Regions from separate parts of the Streptomyces sp. BJ20 genome, predicted to be linked through region 3. Evidence: predicted binding sites of a transcription regulator. Region 3 holds the regulator's gene; each other region holds the start of a gene.
The links. The regulator HrcA, encoded in region 3, represses chaperone genes, less so after heat shock. The targets are predictions, from matches to a motif close to TTNGCACTCNGNNNNNCNGAGTGCNAA.
Positions count from the first base shown of each region.

Region 1: groES (co-chaperone GroES) is a predicted target of HrcA. The motif match lies at 3,675-3,701, and genes of this name have one in related genera.
Region 2: groL (chaperonin GroEL) is a predicted target of HrcA. The motif match lies at 3,863-3,889, and genes of this name have one in related genera.

Region 1 is NZ_CP094918.1:721,408-729,069, reverse strand. Features, by position in the region: gene MTR79_RS03550 (uracil-DNA glycosylase) at 1-477, shown strand, start outside; gene MTR79_RS03545 (hypothetical protein) at 491-1,267, shown strand; gene groL (chaperonin GroEL) at 1,429-3,057, opposite strand; gene groES (co-chaperone GroES) at 3,220-3,528, opposite strand; gene MTR79_RS03530 (polysaccharide deacetylase family protein) at 4,370-5,113, opposite strand; gene MTR79_RS03525 (polysaccharide deacetylase family protein) at 5,110-5,997, opposite strand; gene MTR79_RS03520 (methyltransferase domain-containing protein) at 6,121-7,296, shown strand.
Region 2 is NZ_CP094918.1:6,992,979-7,000,640, forward strand. Features, by position in the region: gene MTR79_RS31420 (hypothetical protein) at 45-614, shown strand; gene MTR79_RS31425 (NADH:flavin oxidoreductase) at 729-1,856, opposite strand; gene groL (chaperonin GroEL) at 2,076-3,698, opposite strand; gene MTR79_RS31435 (cold-shock protein) at 4,053-4,256, opposite strand; gene MTR79_RS31440 (MoaD/ThiS family protein) at 4,687-4,962, opposite strand; gene thrC (threonine synthase) at 5,052-6,341, opposite strand; SAM riboswitch class I at 6,359-6,506, opposite strand; gene MTR79_RS31450 (glucosyl-3-phosphoglycerate synthase) at 6,645-7,613, shown strand.
Region 3 is NZ_CP094918.1:6,088,461-6,096,122, forward strand. Features, by position in the region: gene MTR79_RS27510 (S41 family peptidase) at 1-1,099, opposite strand, end outside; gene MTR79_RS27515 (hypothetical protein) at 1,146-1,688, opposite strand; gene MTR79_RS27520 (16S rRNA (uracil(1498)-N(3))-methyltransferase) at 1,801-2,541, opposite strand; gene MTR79_RS27525 (nitronate monooxygenase) at 2,538-3,653, opposite strand; gene dnaJ (molecular chaperone DnaJ) at 3,895-5,034, opposite strand; gene hrcA (heat-inducible transcriptional repressor HrcA) at 5,035-6,051, opposite strand; gene MTR79_RS27540 (MBL fold metallo-hydrolase) at 6,214-6,942, shown strand; gene MTR79_RS27545 (DUF3097 domain-containing protein) at 6,977-7,662, shown strand, end outside.

The DNA of each region.
Region 1 (7,662 bases), 5.4 Mb from region 3:
CTGCTGGAGGCGCCAGGACGGAAGGCGATGGGCGCGGAGGCGGAGCTGCGGCGGACCGGCAGCGGGATCATCTCCGTCGACAACGACGACCCGACGGCCCGCAACTGTTGGATGCTCCGCGAGGAGGCCGGACTGCCGTACGCCGAGTCCCTGCACTGGAACATCGTGCCCTGGTACCTGGGGACCGCCGACCGCATCGCCGCTCCCGGCCGGTCCGAGATACAGCGGGCGGCCCCCTTCCTGCACGAGATCATCTCGATGCTGCCCGCGCTGGAGGTCGTCGTGCCGATGGGCCGCAAGGCGCAGGCCGGCTGGGCGGCGTACCAGGAGACCTACGCGCCGAAGGTGCACACGCTGCCCACCTGGCACCCCAGCCCGCGCGTGTTCGCGTCCCGGCCCGCCGCACGGCAGGAGATCCTCGACGTCCTTCGCACGGCGGAACGCATCCTCTCCGGCGGCGCTGTCACCGGCGCCTGACAGGATGCGCGCCATGGCATCGAGAGGCGACAGCGACGAGGCGTACGTGATCGGTCTGTGCGACCGCATCCTCGGCGAACCGGCCCTGACGCAGCACCGGTTCGACTGGCTGCTGGGCGACCCGGGGGCAGGGGGCCGTCAGGTCAGGCTGCCGGTCGACGCGTACTGGCCCGGCCACCGGCTGGTGGTCGAGTACCGGGAGCTCCAGCACGACCAGCCGATGCCCCACTTCGACAAGCCGGACCGGCTCACCGTGAGCGGCGTCCACCGGGGCGAGCAGCGGGCCCTGTACGACGCCCGCCGCGACACCGAGATCCCCGCCCACGGGCTGCGGCTGGTCGTGGTCCGGCCGGCCGACCTCGACGCGGACGGGCGCGGGCGGCTGCGGCGCAGCGAGGAGGCCGACCTGACGACGCTGCGGAAGATGCTGGCCCGGGAGAGCGACGAGGACCGGGTCACCGACGCCTTCCGCGCCTGGCTGCTCGGCGAGGGGTGGACACCGGTCGAGCCCACGGACCGCTGGACCGACCTGGAAGCGGTGCGCGGCGAGGAGCGGCTGATCTGCGAGGCCAAGGGCCGCACCAAGGAGAAGGGCATAGACGCGGACATCGCCTACGGACAGCTGCTGCGCCGCATGACGAGCCAGGACGCCCGCATACGGTACGCACTCGTCGTGCCGTCCTCGTCCGTCAAGGCCGCCGAGCGGGTTCCGGCGCACGTCCGCGAGCTGCTGCGGATCGACGTGTACGAGGTCACGGACGACAACACGGTGTGCCCGCTGCTCGCATGACGGGCGCCGTACCGACGGCCGGCACAGCGAAGGCCCGCACGCGGACGCGGCGAGGGCCCGGCTCCCCGTCGGGTGGACGGGAAGCCGGGCCCTCACACGGTGTCCGGCGGCCTCGCGGCCGTCAGAGTGGCCCCCTGGCCGTCAGGGCGAACTGAGCGTCGTCAGTGGGCGTGGCCGTGGCCGTGACCACCGGCGGCGGCCGGCTCTTCCTCTTCCTTCTTCTCGACGACCAGGGTCTCGGTCGTCAGCAGGAGGGAGGCGATGGAGGCGGCGTTCTCCAGAGCGGAGCGGGTGACCTTGACCGGGTCGATGACGCCGGCCTTGATCAGGTCGCCGTACTCGCCGGAGGCGGCGTTGTAACCGCTGCCCTTCTCCAGCTCGGCGACCTTGGAGACGATGACGTAGCCCTCGAGGCCGGCGTTCTCGGCGATCCAGCGCAGCGGCTCGACGGCGGCCTTGCGGACCACGGAGACACCGGTGGCCTCGTCGCCGGTCTTGCCGAGGTTGCCCTCGAGGACCTTGACGGCGTGGACCAGCGCGGAGCCACCACCGGAGACGATGCCCTCCTCGACCGCGGCGCGGGTCGCGGAGATGGCGTCCTCCAGACGGTGCTTCTTCTCCTTCAGCTCCACCTCGGTGGCGGCGCCGACCTTGATCACGCACACGCCGCCGGCCAGCTTCGCGAGGCGCTCCTGGAGCTTCTCGCGGTCCCAGTCGGAGTCCGTGGCCTCGATCTCGGCCTTGATCTGGCCGACGCGGCCCTGCACGTCCTCCTTCTTGCCGGCGCCGTCGACGATGGTGGTGTCGTCCTTGGTGACGGTCACGCGGCGGGCGGAGCCGAGCACGTCCAGGCCGACCTGGTCGAGCTTGAGGCCGACCTCCTCGGAGACGACCGTGGCGCCGGTGAGGACGGCCATGTCCTGCAGCATCGCCTTGCGGCGGTCGCCGAAGCCGGGCGCCTTGACGGCGACGGCGTTGAAGGTGCCGCGGATCTTGTTGACCACCAGGGTCGACAGGGCCTCGCCCTCGACGTCCTCGGCGATGATCAGCAGCGGCTTGGAGGCGTTGGCCTGGATCATCTTCTCCAGCAGCGGCAGGAGGTCCGCGATGGCGGAGATCTTGCCCTGCGTGATCAGGATCTGCGGCTCGTCGAGGACGGCCTCCATACGCTCCTGGTCCGTCACGAAGTACGGCGACAGGTAGCCCTTGTCGAAGGCCATGCCCTCGGTGAAGTCCAGCTCCAGACCGAAGGTGTTGGACTCCTCGACGGTGATGACACCGTCCTTGCCGACCTTGTCCATCGCCTCGGCGATGAGCTCGCCGACCTGCTGGTCCTGGGCGGACAGCGCGGCGACGGCGGCGATGTCGGACTTCTCGTCGATCGGGCGGGCGGTCGCGAGGAGGTCCTCGGACACGGCGGCGACGGCGGCGTCGATGCCCTTCTTCAGGGCGGCCGGGGAGGCGCCGGCGGCGACGTTCTTCAGGCCCTCGCGGACCAGCGCCTGGGCCAGCACGGTGGCGGTGGTGGTGCCGTCACCCGCGATGTCGTTGGTCTTGGTCGCCACCTCCTTCACCAGCTGCGCGCCGAGGTTCTCGTAGGGGTCCTCGATCTCCACCTCGCGGGCGATCGTGACACCGTCGTTGGTGATGGTGGGGGCGCCGAACTTCTTGTCGATGACGACGTTGCGGCCCTTGGGGCCGATCGTCACCTTGACCGTGTCGGCAAGCTTGTTGACGCCGCGCTCGAGGGCGCGACGGGCGTCCTCGTCGAACTTCAGGATCTTCGCCATGGCAGCGGGAGCCCTCTCGGAAATCTAGGTGAAATCACTGCGCCCCTGGGCCGCCCGGCTCCTTGTCGGATGCTGGGGCCAGGGGCGCAGTGTTCGAGCAGAAGTACTTGCTACGAGGTCGGGTTCTCCGGGGCGGGCCCCGGGGTCCCCTCTACTTCTCGACTACTTCTCGACGATCGCGAGGACGTCGCGGGCCGAGAGGACGAGGTACTCCTCGCCGTTGTACTTGACCTCGGTGCCGCCGTACTTGCTGTACAGAACGACGTCGCCGACCTTCACGTCGAGCTCGACGCGCTTGCCGTCCTCGAAGCGGCCCGGACCGATGGCCAGGACGACGCCCTCCTGGGGCTTCTCCTTCGCCGTGTCCGGAATGACCAGGCCCGAAGCCGTGGTCTGCTCGGCGTCGAGCGGCTGGACCACGATGCGGTCCTCGAGCGGCTTGATGGCAACCTTGGAGCTGGCGGTCGTCACGATCCGACCTCCCCCTTCGGAGATCTCACGGGGTTAACTGTCTGAGGTGGCGACCAGGTCGATCCGTCGTCGCGGGTGCCGGACCTGCCCGTCGCGTTGTTGGCACTCTCCAGGGGGGAGTGCCAGACCCGAGACTATGACCGCGATTAGCACTCGGTCAAGCGGAGTGCCAATTGCCGTGCGGCGCGTCGGGGGGTGGGGGTGTTTTTCGGCGCGCGGTTGTGTGGTGCCGGTGTTGGTGTGGCCGTCTCCCGGTGCTGCGCCCCCGGACCCCCTGTCGACCCTTCGGGCCTCGTCCTCAAGCGCCGGACGGGCTGGAAGTGACCCCAGGCAGGCTGGAAACGGCCCGGACAGGCCGGGAACGGCCTCGGACGGGCAGTGAGCGGCGCCGGACGGGCAGTGAGCGGCGCCGGACGGGCCTGGAACGGCCCCGGGCAGGCTGGGAACGCCCCGGACTGGCTGGGAACTGCGCCGGACGGGCCGGGAACTGCCCCGGGCAGGCAGGGAGCGGCCCCGGACGGGCCGGAAACGGGCCCCGGGCAGGCAGGGAACGGCCCCGGACGGGCTGAGAGTGGAGCCGGACCGGCTGATAACGGCCCCGGACAGGCCAGGAGAGACGCCGGACGGGCGGGAACGGCCCCGGACAGGCCAGGAGAGACGCCGGACGGGCGGGAACGGCCCCGGACCGGCCGGTAGCGGCCCCGGACCGGCCGGTAGCGGCCCCGGACCGGCCGGTAGCGGCCCCGGACTGGCCGGTAGCGGCCCCGGACTGGCCGGTAGCGGGAGGGCGAGGAGGGCCAGGGCGGGGAGTGGCCTCGCCCCGGCTGGGAGGGACCGGGCTCTACTGCCGGCCTACGTGGTCTTCCAGCCTGCCCACCCTCAGACCCCGCTCGTCCAGTTCCGCCAGGAGCCTCGTCGTGCGTTCCGCCAAGGACAGGGGCGGGGCCTCGCCCGACGGTACGGAGACGATGTCGCCGGGGCGCAGGTGGCGGGGGCCGTGGGTGTAGGTGAGGTGGCCGTCGGGTTCCAGGGTCACGCGCCACAGGACCACCGCGGCGATGCCGCACTCCGCGGCGGCGCGCAGGGTGGCGGTGTCGTGCCGGCCGTAGGGCGGCCGGAAGAGACGGGGGCGGATCCCGAAGCGGGCGGCGAGTTTGCGCTGCTGGCCGCAGATCTGGGCGCGCTGGGCGGCGAGGGGCAGGCCGGGCAGGGCCGGGTGGTCGAGGGTGTGGTTCTGGAGGTTGGCGCCGACCGCGCGGAGGCGGGCGAAGTGGCCGTAGCCGGGGCCGATCACGCTGTCGGTGAGGAACATGCTGACCGGCAGCCTGCGCTCGCGCACGAGGTCGATGAAGCGGGGGTCGCGTTCGGCGCCGTCGTCGTAGGTGAGGAAGACGACCGGGTCGTCGGTGGGGACGTGGTCGACGACCGGCGGGAGCGGCGCCGGGGCGACGGCGGTGGCCGGGCCGCCGGCGCGGGAGGAGAGGTTTCCCGCGCCGGACGGGGCGGCACATCCGAAGGTCGCGGCGAGCAGCAGGGCGAGGGCCGCCGGGAGGAGCCCCGGGATCGTCCCGCGCCGCCGCCTCACAGGTAGTCCTCCAGCCTGGCCACGGCGTATCCCTCGGCCGTGACCTTGTCGAGGAAGCGGCGGATCATGTCGCGCATGGTGCCGTCCCAGTCCTCGCGGCCCCGGAAGTGGGACAGCACGATGTCGCCCGGGTGGATCTTCCGGTCCCACTCGCGGTACTCCCAGCGGTCGGCGAAGACCTCCTCGTTCCACAGCGGGACGTGGGTGATGCCGCAGCTCTTCGCGGCGCGCAGGGTCGCCTTGTCGTAGTTCCCGTAGGGCGGGCGGAAGAGGGCCGGGCGGGTCCCGTAGCGCTTCTCGATGACGTCCTGCATGCCGCAGATCTCGCGCTTCTGCCGGGCGTGCGAGAGGGCCGGCAGGTACGGGTGGCGGAGTGTGTGGTTGTGCAGGGCCACGCCCCGTTTCTGCATGTCCTTGAAGTAGCCGTAGTCCTCCTCGACGAGGTAGTCGCTGAGGAAGGCGCTGTACGGCACCTTCAGCTCGGTCATCATCCGCAGGAACTCGGGGTCCTTCTCGGCGCCGTCGTCGATGGTGAGGAAGACGACCTTCTCCTCCACCGGGACGGTGGTGAAGACCGGCGGGAGGTCCAGCCGTTCGTGGCCGTCGACCTCGAAGCCGTCGCGGGTGGTGATGCGCGGCTTCTTCGCCGGGGGCGGCGGGGCCGCCAGGGGGACCTTCTTCAGGCCCCAGCGTTTCGCCGCGGCGGCGCGGGCGGCCTGCGCGGCGCGCAGCTTCTCGGCGTAGGAGTCGAGGGCGCGGGCCGGGGGCGCCTGGAGGGGCTGGCCGCCGGCCGGTTCGACCGTGTCGCTGTCCTTGCCGCAGCCCGAGGCGAGAGCGGCGAGCGCGAGGGCGGCGAGACCGGTCCGCGCCCCCAGCCGTCGCATCCGCTTCTTATCGTTTTGTCCTACTACTCGCATGGAGCCGGATCCTCGCAGCCGCCCGGCCCGTGTCCCGCCCGACACCGCGGCCGGGAGCGCACGGTCCACCGACTGGCCCACAATGACCCGGTGAACGACCTCGCCCCGCTCCTCACCCCCGAAGGCCGCGCCCTCCTCGACGAGGTACGCGACACCGACCCGGCGCACGAACTCGCCGTCGCGACCCGGCTGCGCCGGGACCACCCCGCCGAGCTGGTCTCGGCGGCCCTCGGCCAGGCGCGGCTGCGGCAGCGGGCGGTGGCGAAGTTCGGGGCGGAGGACGCGGCGCGGATGTTCTTCACGCCGAACGGGGTGGAGCAGTCGACCCGGCGCGGTGTCGCCGCGTACCGGGCGGAACGGCTGCGGGCGGCGGGCGTACGGTCGGTCGCCGACCTGTGCTGCGGGATCGGCGGCGACGCGATCGCGCTGGCCCGCGCCGGCATCCGTGTCCTGGCCGTCGACCGGGACCCGCAGACGGCCGCGGCCGCCCGCGCCAACGCCGAGGCGCTCGGTCTCGCCGGCCTGATCGAGGTGAGCGAGGCGGATGTGACGGAGGTCGACACGTCCGGCTACGACGCCGTGTTCGTGGACCCGGCCCGGCGCTCGTCGAAGCGCGGCCGGATCTTCGACCCGGAGGCGTACTCGCCTCCCCTGTCGTGGGCGGTGCGGGCGGCGCTTAAGGCGCCTCGGGCCGCCGCGCTGAAGATCGCGCCCGGCATCCCGCACGAGGCGGTCCCGGCCGAGGCCGAGGCGGAGTGGATCTCCGACGGCGGGGACGTGAAGGAGGCGGTCCTGTGGTTCGGCACCGCCCCGGGCACGGTCCGCGCGACCCTGCTCCCGGGCCCGCGCACCCTGGTCTCCCGCGGCCTCCCCGACCCCGAGGTCCGCCCCGTCGGCCGCTACCTGTACGAGCCCGACGGCGCCGTCATCCGCTCCCATCTGGTCGCCGAGGTCGCCGAGCCCCTCGACGGCGGCCTGATCGACCCGACCATCGCCTACGTGACGTCCGACGCGCTGCGCGAGACGCCGTTCGCCACGGCGTACGAGATCACCGACGTGCTCCCCTTCAACGTCAAGAAGCTGAAGGCCCTGCTGCGGGAGCGGGAGGTGGGCGTCCTGACGGTCAAGAAGCGAGGCTCGGCGGTCGAACCGGAGGAACTCCGCCGCAAGGCCCTCCCGAAACCGCACGGCACGGCATCGGTCACGGTCTTCCTCACCCGGGTCGCGGGGGCCCCGACGATGCTGCTGGGGCACCCGGTGCGCTGAACGCGCGCGGTGCGCGCCCTGAGACGAGAACCCCGAGCACTCGGCCTGCCCACGTCTCCGGCGACCCGGGACCCGCGCACCGGCCGACGCTCACGCCATGCCGCAGACCGGGCATGGCGCCCCGCCACCGTCCGGCGGCCGGGCCTTGACTCCACACGACGTCACGAGCGCCGTGCCGCCGCCCTCGCCACGACAGCGCGGACAGTCGTCCCCCAGTGCCTCAGCCGCACGACGCGGCGCGGCGCGGCACGCGACGGGCATGGCCGCCTGACCGCGCTCCGGCCCCTGAGCGCCCCGACGAGGCAAATCCCACGCGCCCGACCGTCACCACCCGGTCCCGCGGCACCGCGCCCACCCGCCGGACAG
Region 2 (7,662 bases), 900 kb from region 3:
TGGTGCACGCTGGGAGCACCGGCCCCACCCACACGGAGACCACCATGAACCACGCACAGCTCACCGCCCTCGGCCGGGCGCTGCGTGTGCTCGGTGAGCACGGCGAGGCGCTCTCCGCCGACACGCCGGACGCCCGGCTGCACGAGGTGCGCGACGACCTGCGGCGGGCCCTGGACCTGCTGGAGGACACCGTGACCACGGCGCCGCCCAGCACGCGCTGCGCCGAGCACCCCACGGGGCCGGTCGACGAGAGCGCCCCTGACCTGTGCCTGCTCTGCGAGACCCGGCGCCGCGCCGCCCGCCGCGCCGAGTTCAACGGCCCGGCCCCGCAGGCCCGCCCCGCCGGTCCTGCTCCCTCCCGCTACGGGGTGCGCGGCGACCGCCCGCAGCCGCAGCAGCGCTGGCTGCCGGAGATGTGGAACGGCCAGGCGTGGCAGCTGTGCGGCACCCCGCGCCGCGACCGCCGCGAGGCGGAACTCTTCGTCAAGGCCCAGCTCCGCATGGCCCGCCCGGCGACGGCCTACCGCGTCGTCCACGAGTTCACCGACTACGAGGTCCTCCGCGTCTGGGGCAACCCGGTCCACGTGGACATCGAACCGATGGGGAACATCTGAGCCGCGCGAACTCCGTGCGGCACAAAGGCGCGGCGCCCCCTGACCGGGGACGCCGCGCCTCGGCCCGCGCCGGGCCCGCACAGGGCCCGCACAGGGCCCGCACAGGGCCCGGACTCAGCTCAGCGACTTCAGCGACGACGCGTCGTACGAGGTCAGCTCGTCGAAGCGGCCGGCCAGCACCTTCGCCGCCCACTCCGGGTCCTGGAGGACCGCGCGCCCCACCGCGACCATGTCGAACTCGTCGCGCTCCAGGCGGTCGAGAAGGTCGTCGATGCCCCGCAGCTCGGCGCCCTCACCGAGGAAGGCGCGCCCGAACTCACCGTCCAGGCCGACCGATCCCACCGTGATCGCGGGACGGCCGGTCAGCTTGCGGGTCCAGCCGGCCAGGTTGAGGTCGGAGCCGTCGAACTCGGGGAGCCAGTAGCGGCGGGTGGACGCGTGGAAGGCGTCGACGCCGGCCGTGGCGAGCGGGGTGAGGATCGCCTCCAGCTCCTGCGGGGTCTCGGCGAGCCGGGCGCCGTAGTGGTCGGCCTTCCACTGCGAGAAGCGGAAGACGACGGGGAAGCCGGGCGACACGGCCGAGCGCACGGCCTGCACGATCTCCACGGCGAACCGGGTGCGGGCCACCGGGTCGCCTCCGTAGGCGTCGGTACGGCGGTTGGTGCCCGCCCACAGGAACTGGTCGATGAGGTAGCCGTGGGCGCCGTGCAGCTCCACGCCGTCGAAACCGATGCGCTCGGCGTCGGCCGCCGCCTTCGCGAACGCCGCCACGACGTCGTCGATGTCGGCCCGGGTCATCTCCTTGCCGCCCTCGGTGCCGTCCAGGCGCAGCCCCGACGGGCCGACCGCCGGCGCCTCCGGGAAGGGCGGCTTCCCCTGCTCGCGCACCATGCCGACGTGCCACAGCTGCGGCATGATGCGACCTCCGGCCGCGTGCACCGCCTCCGCGACCTTCGCCCAGCCGGCCAGCTGCTCCTCCCCGTGGAACCGGGGGACGCGGTCGCTGATGCCGGCGGACGGGTGGTCGACGTACGTGCCCTCGGTGACGATCAGCCCGACCCCGGCGGCGGCCCGGCGGGCGTAGTAGGACGCGACGTCCTCCCCCGGCACGCCGCCCGGCGAGAACTGACGGGTCATGGGCGCCATGACGATGCGGTTGGGCACGGTCAGCCCGTTGAGGGCGACCGGCCGGGCCAGGGTCTCGGCGGCTCGTCCGGTGGTCGCGGAGGCGGCGACGGTCATCAGGAGAACTCCTCGCGGATACTCGACGGTATGTGTACGTGCATATAACGCACTCCTCGTCGAACCCGCATGCGGAGGTGAGCATTCCCGCCCTCCCCCGTCCACGTCCGTGACGCCGGTCACCCTGTGCGGCGCCCGGACACGCCGAAGGGCGGCACCCCCTGAGCGGGGAGTGCCGCCCTCCGGATCTCGGACGGGTCCGAACCTGACGGGTCAGGCTCAGAAGTCCATGTCACCGCCCGGCATGCCGCCGCCGGCCGGGGCCGCGGCCTTCTCCGGCTTGTCGGCGATGACGGCCTCGGTGGTGAGGAACAGCGCGGCGATCGACGCGGCGTTCTGCAGCGCGGAGCGCGTCACCTTGGCCGGGTCGATGATGCCCTCGGCGATCATGTCGACGTACTCGCCGGTCGCGGCGTTCAGGCCGTGGCCGACCGTGAGGTTGCGGACCTTCTCCACGACGACGCCGCCCTCGAGACCACCGTTGACGGCGATCTGCTTCAGCGGGGCCTCCAGGGCGAGCTTCACGGCGTTGGCGCCGGTCGCCTCGTCACCCTCGAGCTCCAGCTTCTCGAACACCTGGGAGGCCTGGAGCAGGGCCACGCCACCACCGGCGACGATGCCCTCCTCGACGGCCGCCTTGGCGTTGCGCACGGCGTCCTCGATGCGGTGCTTGCGCTCCTTGAGCTCCACCTCGGTGGCGGCGCCGGCCTTGATGACCGCGACACCGCCGGCGAGCTTCGCCAGGCGCTCCTGCAGCTTCTCGCGGTCGTAGTCCGAGTCGCTGTTCTCGATCTCGGCGCGGATCTGGTTCACGCGGCCCTGGACCTGGTCGGCCGAGCCGGCACCGTCGACGATGGTGGTCTCGTCCTTGGTGATGACGACCTTGCGGGCCTTGCCCAGCAGGTCGATCGTCGCGTTCTCCAGCTTGAGGCCGACCTCCTCGGAGATGACCTCGCCGCCCGTGAGGATGGCGATGTCGCCGAGCATGGCCTTGCGGCGGTCACCGAAGCCCGGGGCCTTGACGGCGACGGACTTGAAGGTGCCGCGGATCTTGTTGACGACCAGGGTCGACAGGGCCTCGCCCTCGACGTCCTCGGCGATGATCAGCAGCGGCTTGCCCGACTGCATGACCTTCTCCAGGAGCGGGAGCAGGTCCTTGACGTTGGAGATCTTGGAGTTCGCGATCAGGATGTACGGGTCGTCGAGGACGGCCTCCATACGCTCCATGTCGGTGGCGAAGTACGCCGAGATGTAGCCCTTGTCGAAGCGCATACCCTCGGTGAGCTCCAGCTCCAGACCGAAGGTCTGGGACTCCTCGACGGTGATGACGCCTTCCTTGCCGACCTTGTCCATGGCCTCGGCGATGAGCTCGCCGATCTGGGTGTCGGCGGCGGAGATGGAGGCGGTGGAGGCGATCTGCTCCTTGGTCTCCACGTCCTTCGCCTGCTCCAGCAGGGCGGCGGAGACGGCCTCGACGGCCTTCTCGATGCCGCGCTTCAGGGCCATCGGGTTGGCGCCGGCGGCGACGTTGCGCAGGCCCTCCTTGACCAGGGCCTGGGCGAGAACGGTCGCCGTGGTCGTACCGTCACCGGCGACGTCGTCCGTCTTCTTGGCGACTTCCTTGACCAGCTCGGCGCCGATCTTCTCGTACGGGTCCTCGAGCTCGATCTCCTTGGCGATGGAGACACCATCGTTGGTGATCGTGGGGGCGCCCCACTTCTTCTCGAGGACGACGTTGCGGCCCTTGGGGCCGAGCGTCACCTTCACGGCGTCCGCGAGCTGGTTCATGCCGCGCTCGAGGCCGCGCCGCGCCTCCTCGTCGAACGCGATGATCTTGGCCATGTGAAGTGGTCCCTCCAGGACTGGGGGTGATTCCTTCGGACCGCGCCCGCGCCCGCGACGGACGGCTCGCCGGCCGTGTGGTTCCTTGCCCCACGTGACCTGGCGGGCCTCACCGACCCGGTCCTTCGTTGTCACTCTCACCTTCAGAGTGCTAACGCCAATGATTAGCACTCGACCCCCGAGAGTGCAAGACGCTTCGCTGGCGCGTAGGCGCGCGCACCGGATGCACCAAGGGTTCGCGCCCCGATCAGCCCCGGGCGAACACGGCGCGTCCGGGCATGACGAAGGGCCCGCACCCCGGAGGGTGCGGGCCCTGTCGCCGGCAGAAGATGTCGCGTGCTGCTGGTAGCGCGTTCAGGCGGTGACGCGAACCATGTCGGCCTGCGGGCCCTTCTGACCCTGCGAGATCTCGAACTCGACCCGCTGGCCCTCTTCAAGGGTGCGGTAGCCGTCCATCTGGATCGCGCTGTAGTGGACGAAAACATCCGCACCACCGTCGACCGCGATGAAGCCGTACCCCTTCTCCGCGTTGAACCACTTGACGGTGCCCTGAGCCATGCCTAACTCCCCTATTACTGGCCCTTGCACAGATCCACACTTCGCGGACCCGGGTCAGACCTCACCCCCCAACGGTTGGGGGCGTGCGCCGGAACGCGTCGACCGCGGCTGAATGTATCTGTCCAACTGCCGTCTGCAACAGGTCAATCGGACGAGAAATCTGGACGCCACCGGTCCGGAATGTGACATGAATTCGCCAGAATTCAGGGCAAGTCGGGCCGGGCAAAGGAGACAAAAGCCGCGAAAGGAGCCCGCACTTTGGCTACATCCAGTCGGGTCTGCGGCAGGAATTCAGGGTTCCCGATCTATGGATCGGGAGCGCGTTCCCCAACTCTACCGCGCTCAACCTCATGGAATTACCCCCTCCGGATCTCTCACGGAGGGGGCAAAGTCCCAAACGCTCGGTAACGGTCATTACCGAAGGTAATGATCAGCCTCCGGCGACCGCCGGGATGATCGAGACGCCGGCGCCCTCCGGGGTGGCCGTCTCCAGCCCCTGCTCGAAGCGCACGTCGTCGTCGTTGACGTACACGTTCACGAACCGGCGCAGCTTGCCCTGGTCGTCCAGCACCCGCGCGGCGATGCCGGTGTGGTTCTTCTCGAGGTCCTGGATGACCTCCCCGAGGGTGGCCCCCTCGGCGGGCACCTCGGCCTTGCCCCCCGTGTAGGTGCGCAGGATGGTGGGGATGCGGACGGTAACGCTCACTTTGAACCTCCGGTCAGGTAGAACACCCAGGGGCGCGGGGAACTGCGCGAACAACCCCCACCGGCCCGCGGACGATGACGAAACGAGTCTCAGACAAGCCCGGCCTCACGGAACGACTCCAGGCTGGGACGAATCGTCGCCGTCAGTCCCGTCCCCGCCACGGCGTCCAGCGTCTTGAGCCCGTCCCCGGTGTTCAACACCACCGTGGTGAGGGACGGATCCAGCACCCCGTCCTCGATCAGCTTCTTCGTCACGCCGACCGTGACCCCGCCCGCGGTCTCCGCGAAGATCCCCTCGGTCCGCGCCAGCAGCTTGATCGCCTCGACCACCTGCGCGTCCGTGACGTCCTCCACCGCGCCGCCCGTACGACGCGCGATGTCCAGGACGTACGGCCCGTCCGCCGGGTTGCCGATCGCCAGCGACTTGGCGATCGTGTCCGGCTTCTGCGGGCGGACGACGTCGTGCCCGGCCTTGTACGCCGTGGAGACCGGCGAGCACCCCTCGGCCTGCGCACCGAAGATCTTGTACGGCTTGTCCTCGACGAGCCCGAGCTTGATCAGCTCCTGGAGCCCCTTGTCGATCTTCGTGAGCTGCGAGCCGGAGGCGATCGGGACGACGATCTGGTCCGGGAGCCGCCAGCCGAGCTGCTCGCAGACCTCGTACGCGAGGGTCTTGGAGCCCTCGGCGTAGTACGGCCGCAGGTTGACGTTGACGAAGCCCCAGCCCTCGCCGGCCGGGTCGCCGATCAGCTCGGAGCAGAAGCGGTTCACGTCGTCGTAGTTGCCCTCGATGCCGACGAGTTCCCCGCCGTAGACGGCGGCCATGACGATCTTGCCCTGCTCCAGGTCGTGCGGGATGAACACGCAGGAGCGGAAGCCGGCCCGGGCGGCGGCGGCGCCGACCGCGCCGGCCAGGTTGCCGGTGGAGGAGCAGGACAGCGTGGTGAAACCGAAGGCGCGCGCGGCCTCCAGGGCCTGGGCGACGACCCGGTCCTTGAAGGAGTGCGTGGGGTTGCCGGAGTCGTCCTTGACGTAGAGGCCGCCGGTGACGCCCAGCTCGCGGGCGAGGTTGTCCGCCTGGACGAGCTTGGTCCAGCCGGGGTTCAGGTTGGGCTTGGTCGCCACGTCCGCGGGGACGGGCAGCAGCGGCGCGTAGCGCCAGATGTTCGCGGGACCCGCCTCGATGCGCTTGCGGAGCTCTTCGGTGTCGTAGCCCGAGAAGTCGTAGGCGATCTCCAGCGGGCCGAAACACTCCTCGCAGGCGAAGACCGGGCCGAGGGGCACGCGGTGGCCGCACTCGCGGCAGGACAGCGCGGCGGCGGGACCCAGGTCTACGGAGTTCGCGGTGTCGGTGGTGCTTGCAACAGTCTGCACAGCCATGGAGGCGAGGCCCTTTCTCCTCATCTTCCTCACGACGCACTTCGCCGTGAGACGGATTTGGCACCTTCCCTAGCCGGGAGCCTCGCCACGTCCGCGTGACAGGAACCGACTGGAGGGTTGCCGGGGCTTCATCGGGCCGTATCCCTCTGCCCCTCTGGATGAGCGGTGTTCAGTTGTGCGCCCCGACACCCCCCGGGATGCGGGGTCCGTCGGCGCTGTTCAAGACTGTAACCGAAGGCCCTGACGGCGGAGAGAGCCGTCCGAACACCGAGATGGATCACCCCGGTCAGTGAGGAGTCCGCCGTGCTGGAAGAAGTCGAGCGCTGGCTGATCGAGCGCTCCTGGTCGGTGTCCGACCGCCCTCTGCACCGGATCCTGGCGGCGAAACGCGCCTCGGGACAGACCGTGAGCGTGGTGCTGCCCGCGCTGAACGAGGAGGCCACGGTCGGTGACATCGTCTCCGTCATCCGACACGACCTGGTGCTCCAGGCGCCCCTGGTCGACGAGGTCGTGGTGATCGACTCCGGCTCCACCGACCGCACCTCCGAGGTGGCCGCGGCGGCGGGCGCGACCGTCGTCCACCGGGACGCCATTCTGCCCCGTCTGCCGGCCGTACCCGGCAAGGGCGAGGTGCTGTGGCGGTCCCTGCTGGTCACGCGCGGCGACATCGTGTGCTTCGTCGACGCGGACCTGAGGGAGTTCTCCTCGGACTTCGTCACCGGGATCGTCGGCCCGCTGCTCACCGATCCGGACCTCCAGCTCGTCAAGGCCATGTACGACCGGCCGCTGACCGTGGCCGGCGGCAGCGCCACCGGCGCGGGCGCCGGGCAGGGCGGCCGGGTCACGGAGCTGATGGCCCGCCCGCTGCTCAACATGCACTGGCCGCAGCTCGCCGGGTTCGTGCAGCCGCTGGGCGGCGAGTACGCGGCCCGCCGCGGCCTCCTGGAACAGCTTCCGTTCCCCGTCGGGTACGGCGTCGAGCTGGGCATGCTGGTCGACGCCCTGCACCTGGTGGGCCTGGACGCGCTGGCCCAGGTTGACGTGGGAGTGCGCAAGCACCGGCACCAGGACGGGCAGGCGCTCGGCCGGATGGCCGCCGCGATCTACCGCACCGCACAGCTGCGGCTGGCCCGCGCGCATCTGCTGCGGCCGTCGCTGACCCAGTTCGAGCGCGCCGGGGACGCCTTCGAGCCCTGCACGCACTCGGTGGACACGGAGGAGCGGCCGCCGATGAGGGACATCGCGGAGTACATGGCGCGCCGGGTGGCCTGAGCCCGCCGGCCGGCCCGACGCAGCCGCGTGGCGCGACCTCGTCGCCCGC
Region 3 (7,662 bases):
CGGTGGCGGGGGCGAACTCCAGGGCGTCGTCGCCCTCGGCGTCCGTCACCCACACCACCCATTCCTCGCCGTCCGCGCGGAAGGTGCGCGGGCGCCGGGCGCGGACGCCCGGGGTGGCGGCGAGGGCGCGGGCTGGGCCGGAGCGGTGGGTGACCCAGTGGACGGTGCCGCGTACGCAGACGGCGCTGCCGCGCGCGGTGTGGTCGGGGGACGCGGAGCCGAACCAGCGGGCCGCGTTCACCGGGAACGGCTGGAGGTCGACGCGCTGCCCGCCGAGCCGGACGTCGAGCCGGCGCGGCTCGGCGGTGTCGAGGCCGTCGAGGATCCACAGCTCGCCGGCGCTGGAGTACACGACCCTGTTGCCGTCGGTGGCCGCGTGACGGGCGTAGAAGCCCTCCAGAGGGGTGTGGCGGCGCAGGTCGGAGCCGTCGGCGAGGGACGAGTACAGCGCGCCCGTGCCCTCGTGGTCGGAGAGGAACGCGATCCTCTCCCCCACCCACAGCGGGTACTCGATGTTCCCGTCGAGGTCCTCGTGCAGCCGGACGAACTCGCCGTCGTCCTCCCGGTCGATCCACAGCTTGCCCGCGGTGCCGCCCCGGTACCGCTTCCAGCTGGCCGCCTCGCGGCCCATGGTGGCGGACAGCAGCACGGTGTGCGGGCCCGCGGCGATGTCGCCGACCGGTCCGTACGGCAGGGTCTCGGCGGGCCCGCCGTCGAGCGGCACGGCGCGTGCCCAGGTGCGGCGCAGGCTGGCCTGGCCGTACGTGCTCAGTGCGAGGACCCGGCCGTCCGCGGTCCAGCCGCGGACCTGGGTCCTCACGCTGCCCCAGTGGGTGAGCCGCCGGGCGCGGCCGCCGTCGACGGGGGCGACGTGCACCTCGGGGGCGCCGTCGCGGGTGGAGGTCCACGCGACGGTGGTGCCGTCCGGGGAGATCCGTGGATGGTTCACCGGCACGTTGTCCGCGCTGACCCGCCAGGCGCGGCCGCCGTCGAGCGGGGCGAGCCACACGTCGTCCTCGGCGGTGAAGGCGACCAACTCGCCGTGCAGGTGCGGGAAACGGAGGTATGCGCTGGATGCGACCGATGCAGGCTGTGTCACCCGATCACCCTATGGGCGCGCGTGCGGTCCGGCCAGAGGTTCCGGATCACTTGCCCTCGACGGGGCGACAGGACGGGTACTGGTCGCACCACACCGTCGTGGTGACGGTCACGGTGACGGTGGGCCGCGGCCCCTGCCGGGTCGGCTCGCCCACGCGGGGCGGGCTCTTGGAGTCGCAGTCGCCGAGGCCCTCGACGCGGAACACCTGCCGGCCGTCCACCTTCGCGGTGATGTCCCCGCGGACACAGGCGTTGTTGACGGCGTGGGTGACCCGTCCGGTGACGGTGATCTCCTTGCCGCCCTCGGTCTCGCCCTCGCAGTCGACCGAGGCGGCGGTCTCCTCCGAGGCCGGCGACGCGGACCTGTCCCGGTCCCCGAGGGAGGCGGTGCAGGTGAGCCAGCGGACCTTGTCCTTCTGGCGGTTGAGCTCCTTGGTCACGGTCCCGTCGGTGGTGAGCGCCACGGCGGCGGAGCTGATGCCGCCGCCTTCGCAGGCGGTCACGCCCGTGACCGCGGCCACGGCGAAACCGGCGGCAAGCGCGAGCCGCCGCCCTCGTGTTCCCCGCGGGAACCTTGTCGTCGCCCCCATGGACGGCAGCGTGCCACTGCCGCTCGCGCGGCGGTAGGGCGCATTGGGCCACGTGCGATTTCCAGCCCCTCCGGCGTTCGAGGAGCGGGGCCCGGGGCGGGGCCCCGGGGCCTCAGGACCAGCGGCCGGTACGGCCGAGCAGCAGCGCCGCGGCGGCCGTACCCGCCGTGGACGTCCGCAGCACGCTCCGCCCCAGGCGGTACGCCCGCGCCCCCACGCTCTCGAACAGCGCCAGCTCCTCGGGCGACACCCCGCCTTCCGGTCCGACGACCAGCACGATGTCTCCCGTGTCCGGCAACGGGGCCGACGCCAACGGCGCCGTTCCGGATTCATGCAGCACCGCCGCGAACCCCGCTTCGGCGAGAAGTGAGGCAACCCCCTTGCTCGTCGCCGCGTCCGCGACCTCCGGGAACCGCACCCGGCGCGACTGCTTGCCCGCCTCCCGTGCCGTGGCCCGCCACTTCGCGAGGGCCTTGGCGCCCCGGTCGCCCTTCCACTGCGTGATGCAGCGCGAGGCGGACCACGGCACGATCGCGTCGACGCCGACCTCGGTCATGGTCTCCACGGCGAGCTCGCCCCGGTCGCCCTTGGGCAGCGCCTGCACGACGGTCAGCCGGGGCGTCTCCACCCGCTCCTCGACGACCTCGCCGAGCCGGACGATCAGCCGCTCCTTGCCCTCGGTTCCGTCCACCTCGCCGGAGGCCCAACGGCCCGCGCCGTCGGTGAGGACGACCTCCTCGCCCGCCCGCAGCCGCTTCACGGCGACGGCGTGCCGGCCCTCGGGGCCGTCGAGGACGTAGCGGCCGGTGCCGTGCGTGTCGAAGTCGTCGACGACGAAGACGGGAGCGGTCATCGGGCGCCTCCGGCCGACAACGCTGTCCGGGCGGCGGCCAGTTCGGCGACCAGGACCCCCACCAGCTGTCCGGCGGGCAGTTCGCGGGCCATCCGGTGGCCCTGCCCGGCCCAGAGGGCCAGTCCCTGCGCGTCCCCGGCCTTGGCGGCGGCCTTGCGCAGGGGCGCTGTGAGGTGGTGGACCTCCGGGTAGGCGGCGGGCGCGTACGGCCCGTGCTCGCGCAGGAAGCGGTTGACCAGGGCGCGCGCCGGGCGGCCGGTGAACGCGCGGGTCAGCTCGGTGCGGGCGAAGAGGGGGTTCGTGAGGGCCTGCTTGTGCAGGGCGTGCGCGCCGGACTCGTGGGCGGCGACGAAGGCGGTGCCCAGCTGCGCCGCGCTCGCGCCGGCCGCGCACACGGCGGCGATCTGGCCGCCGCGCATGATGCCGCCGGCGGCGACGACCGGGATGCCCACGGACTCACGGACCTGGGCGACGAGGGACAGCAGTCCGATGCCGCTGCCGTCCGTCTCGGGGACGTCCCGGTGGGTGCCCTGGTGGCCGCCGGCCTCGACGCCCTGGGCGATCACCACGTCCGCGCCGGCCCGTTCCACGGCGCGCGCCTCCTCGGCGGTCGTCGCGGTGACGAAGGTGAGGGTGCCGACGCGGTGCAGCGAGTCGATCACCTCGCGGGCCGGCACGCCGAAGTGGAACGACACGACCGGCACGGGGTTGTCGAGCAGCACGGCGAGCTTGGCGTCGTAGCCGTCGTCGCGGCCGCTCTCGGGGTCGCCCAGCTCGGTCTCGTACCAGGAGGCCTCGCCGGCCAGCTGGTGGGCGTAGACGTCGACGGCGGCGTTGGAGGGCGCGGTGTCAGCCGCTCCGGCGGAGCCGGTGCTCGCGCCGGGGGTCTCGGGCTGGGGCAGGAAGAGGTTGACGCCGAAGGGGCGGGAGGTGAGTCCCCGCAGTTGCTTGATCTCCTGGTACATCCCGTCCGCGGTCTTGTACCCGGCGGCCAGGAAACCGAGCCCGCCCGCGTCGGACACAGCGGCGGCGAGCTGCGGCACCGATACGCCGCCCGCCATGGGCGCCTGCACGATCGGGTGCGGGAAGAGATCGGTCAGTACGGAGGACATGACCGCATGTTGTCACGTCCCCCGACCAACTCCGAATTGGCCCTTCCCCTTGGCATAAGCCACTTTTCGCCGGGCCGCCGACGAGGTCGGCGGCCCCCACGCGGGGAACGGATCGGCGCCCGTTGAACGCGTCCTTCAACCGCGAGAACAACCCCTGCCGCCCGGGCCGACCGTGCCCACCCGGGGGACGACCCCCGGACCCCCGGCAGCAAGACCCGACCGCGCCCCCGGCGTACACCGCTCAGCGCCCGTTGAACGCGTCCTTCAACCGCGAGAACAACCCCTGCTGCCCGGGCTGGAACTGCCCCGTGGGCCGTTCCTCGCCGCGCAGCTTGGCCAGCTCGCGGAGCAGGCGCTCCTGCTCCGGGTCCAGCTTGGTCGGGGTCTGCACCTCGACGTGCACGATGAGGTCGCCCCGGCCGCCGCCGCGCAGGTGGGTGACGCCCCGGCCGTGCAGCGGGATCGACTGGCCGGACTGGGTGCCGGGCCGGATGTCGACCTCCTCCAGGCCGTCCAGTGTCTCCAGCGGCACCTTGGTGCCGAGCGACGCCGCGGTCATCGGCAGCGTGACCGTGCAGTGCAGGTCGTCGCCGCGCCGCTGGAACTGCGAGTGCGGCAGCTCGTGGATCTCCACGTACAGGTCACCGGCGGGGCCGCCGCCCGGGCCGACCTCGCCCTCGCCCGCCAGCTGGATGCGGGTGCCGTTGTCGACACCGGCCGGGATCTTGACCGTGAGCGTGCGGCGGGAGCGGACCCGGCCGTCGCCCGCGCACTCCGGGCAGGGCGTGGGCACGACCGTGCCGAAGCCCTGGCACTGCGGGCAGGGGCGCGAGGTCATGACCTGGCCCAGGAAGGACCGGGTGACCTGCGAGACCTCACCGCGGCCGCGGCACATGTCGCAGGTCTGCGCGGTGGTGCCCGGCGCGGCGCCCTCGCCGCTGCACGTGGTGCAGACGACGGCCGTGTCGACCTGGATGTCCTTGGTCGTGCCGAAGGCGGCCTCGTCCAGCTCCACCTCGATCCGGATCATCGCGTCCTGGCCGCGGCGGGTCCGCGAGCGCGGTCCGCGCTGCGACGCCGTGCCGAAGAACGCGTCCATGATGTCGGAGAAGTTGCCGAAGCCCCCGGCGCCGAAGCCGCCCGCGCCGCCGGCGCCGCCGGCCTGCGAGAGCGGATCGCCGCCGAGGTCGTAGACCTGCTTCTTCTGCGGGTCCGACAGCACCTCGTAGGCGGCGTTGATCTCCTTGAACCGCTCCTGGGTCTTCGGATCCGGATTGACGTCCGGATGCAGCTCGCGGGCGAGCCGCCGGAAGGCCTTCTTGATCTCTTCCTGCGACGCGTCGCGGCGTACGCCGAGTACGGCGTAGTAGTCCGTGGCCACCTATGACTCCGCCAGGATCTGTCCGACGTACCGTGCCACTGCGCGTACCGCTCCCATCGTTCCGGGGTAGTCCATGCGGGTCGGTCCGACCACGCCGAGCTTGGCGACAGCCTCGCCGCCCGAACCGTAGCCGACCGACACGACGGACGTGGAGTTGAGTCCTTCGTGGGCGTTCTCGTGACCGATCCGTACGGTCACACCCGGATCCTGCGCCTCGCCGAGCAGCTTGAGGAGCACGACTTGCTCCTCCAGCGCCTCCAGGACGGGCCGGATCGTGAGGGGGAAGTCGTGGCCGAAGCGGGTGAGGTTGGCGGTACCGCCGATCATCAGCCGCTCCTCGTTCTCCTCGACGAGCGTCTCCAGGAGAGTGGAGAGCACCGTGGAGACCGTACCGCGGTCGTCGGCCTCGAAGGCCTCCGGGAGGTCCTCCACCAGACTCGGCACATCGCTGAACCGGCGGCCCGCGACCCGGCTGTTGAGCCGCGCCCGCAGGTCCGCCAGGGACGCCTCGCCGAACGGCGCGGGGCAGTCGACCATGCGCTGCTCGACCCGGCCGGTGTCGGTGATCAGCACCAGCATCAGCCGCGCCGGGGCGAGGGCCAGCAGCTCCACGTGCCGCACCGTCGAACGGGTCAGCGAGGGGTACTGCACCACGGCGACCTGCCGGGTGAGCTGCGCGAGCAGCCGCACCGTGCGGGCCACGACGTCGTCGAGGTCGACGGCGCCCTCGAGGAAGTTCTGGATGGCCCGCCGCTCGGGCGGACTCATCGGCTTGACGCCGGCCAGCTTGTCGACGAACAGCCGGTAGCCCTTGTCGGTGGGGATGCGCCCGGCACTGGTGTGCGGCTGGGCGATGAAGCCCTCCTCCTCCAGGGCCGCCATGTCGTTGCGCACGGTGGCCGGGGAGACGCCGAGGCTGTGCCGCTCGGTGAGGGCCTTCGAACCGACGGGCTCCTCGGTGCCGACGTAGTCCTGGACGATCGCGCGCAACACCTGGAGCCTGCGTTCACTGAGCATCGCGCACACCTCCAGCTGGCTTCCGCCCGGTAACGACCCTGGCACTCTTCGCACGCGAGTGCCAGACTTCCCCGGCCCAGTGTACGGCCGGGGGGTACGACGTCGGCAAGGCCGGTCCGCGCGGCTGTGCCGGGTGACGTCGTCCCCGCTAGCGTCCCGGTCATGACCGTGACTTGGGAAGAGTCGGGATGGGAGCAACTGGCGCCGGGGGTCGGGCGGCGCCGGCTTCCGGGGTGGGACTGCACCGCGGGGCTCGTGCTGGGCGCGGAAGGCGTTCTGGCCGTCGACGCGGGCTCGTCCCTCGCCGAGGGCGCGCGGTTGCGGACCGAGGCGCGGGAGCTGACCGGCCGCCGTGTGACGCATCTCGCGCTCACCCATCCCCACTTCGACCACGTGCTCGGGGCGCCGGCGTTCGCGGACGCGGAGGTGTACGGCGCGGTCGGCCTGGACGTGGCGCTCGCCGGGCGGGGGCGGGAGGAGCTGCGGGCGGACGCGGTGCGCTGGGGTCTCGACCCGGCGGCGGCCGACGAGGCGGTGGCGGCGCTGGTCCCGCCCCGGCACGCGGTGTCCGGCGAGTGGACGCTGGACCTGGGCGGCGGCCGCCAGGCGCTGCTGGCGGACGTGGGTCCCGGTCACACCGCGTACGACCTGGCGGTGCTGGTGCCCGGCGACCCGGGGGTGGTGTTCTGCGGCGACCTGGTCGAGGAGTCGGACGAGCCGCAGGCGGGCCCGGACGCCGAGCCGTCCCGCTGGCCGGCCGCGCTGGACCGGCTGCTGCGGCTGGGCGGCGAGGACGCGGTGTACGTCCCCGGTCACGGCGCGGTGGTCGACGCGGCGTTCGTGCGGGCCCAACGGGACGCGCTGGCGGCGCGGTTCGGCGTGTCGGAGTGATCGCCGTTCGGGTGTTCCTCGTATCGTCGGCAGAATGCGCCAGTACTCCGCCGATCTGACCCCTCCGTGGAAGAAGCCGCAGTCCGTCCCCGAGGTGCCGGCCGAGCCGGGCCTCGTGGTGGAGGAGCCCGGCACCGGGTTCTGCGGCGCCGTGATCCGCTGCGAGGCCGGCACGGTGACCCTGGAGGACCGCTTCGGCAAGCACCGGGTGTTCCCGCTGGAGCCGCGCGGGTTCCTGCTGGAGGGCCGCGTGGTCACGCTGGTCCGCCCCTCCTCCGGCCCGGCCCGCCCCACCCGCACGGCGTCCGGCTCGGTCGCCGTCCCCGGCGCGCGGGCGCGCGTCGCCCGCGCGGGGCGCATCTACGTCGAGGGCCGGCACGACGCCGAGCTGGTCGAGAAGGTGTGGGGCGACGACCTGCGGATCGAGGGGGTGGTCGTGGAGTACCTGGAGGGCGTGGACGACCTCCCGTCGATCGTCGAGTCCTTCGCGCCCGGGGCCGACGCGCGGCTGGGGGTGCTGGTGGACCATCTGGTGCCCGGCACGAAGGAGTGGCGGATCGCGCAGGGCGTGACGAGCGAGCACGCGCTGGTGGTCGGACATCCGTACATCGACATCTGGGAGGCCGTGAAGCCGGCGTCGGTGGGGATCGAGGCGTGGCCCCGGGTGCCGCGGGGGGTGGACTGGAAGACGGGGGTGTGCGAGGCGCTGGGGTGGCGGGT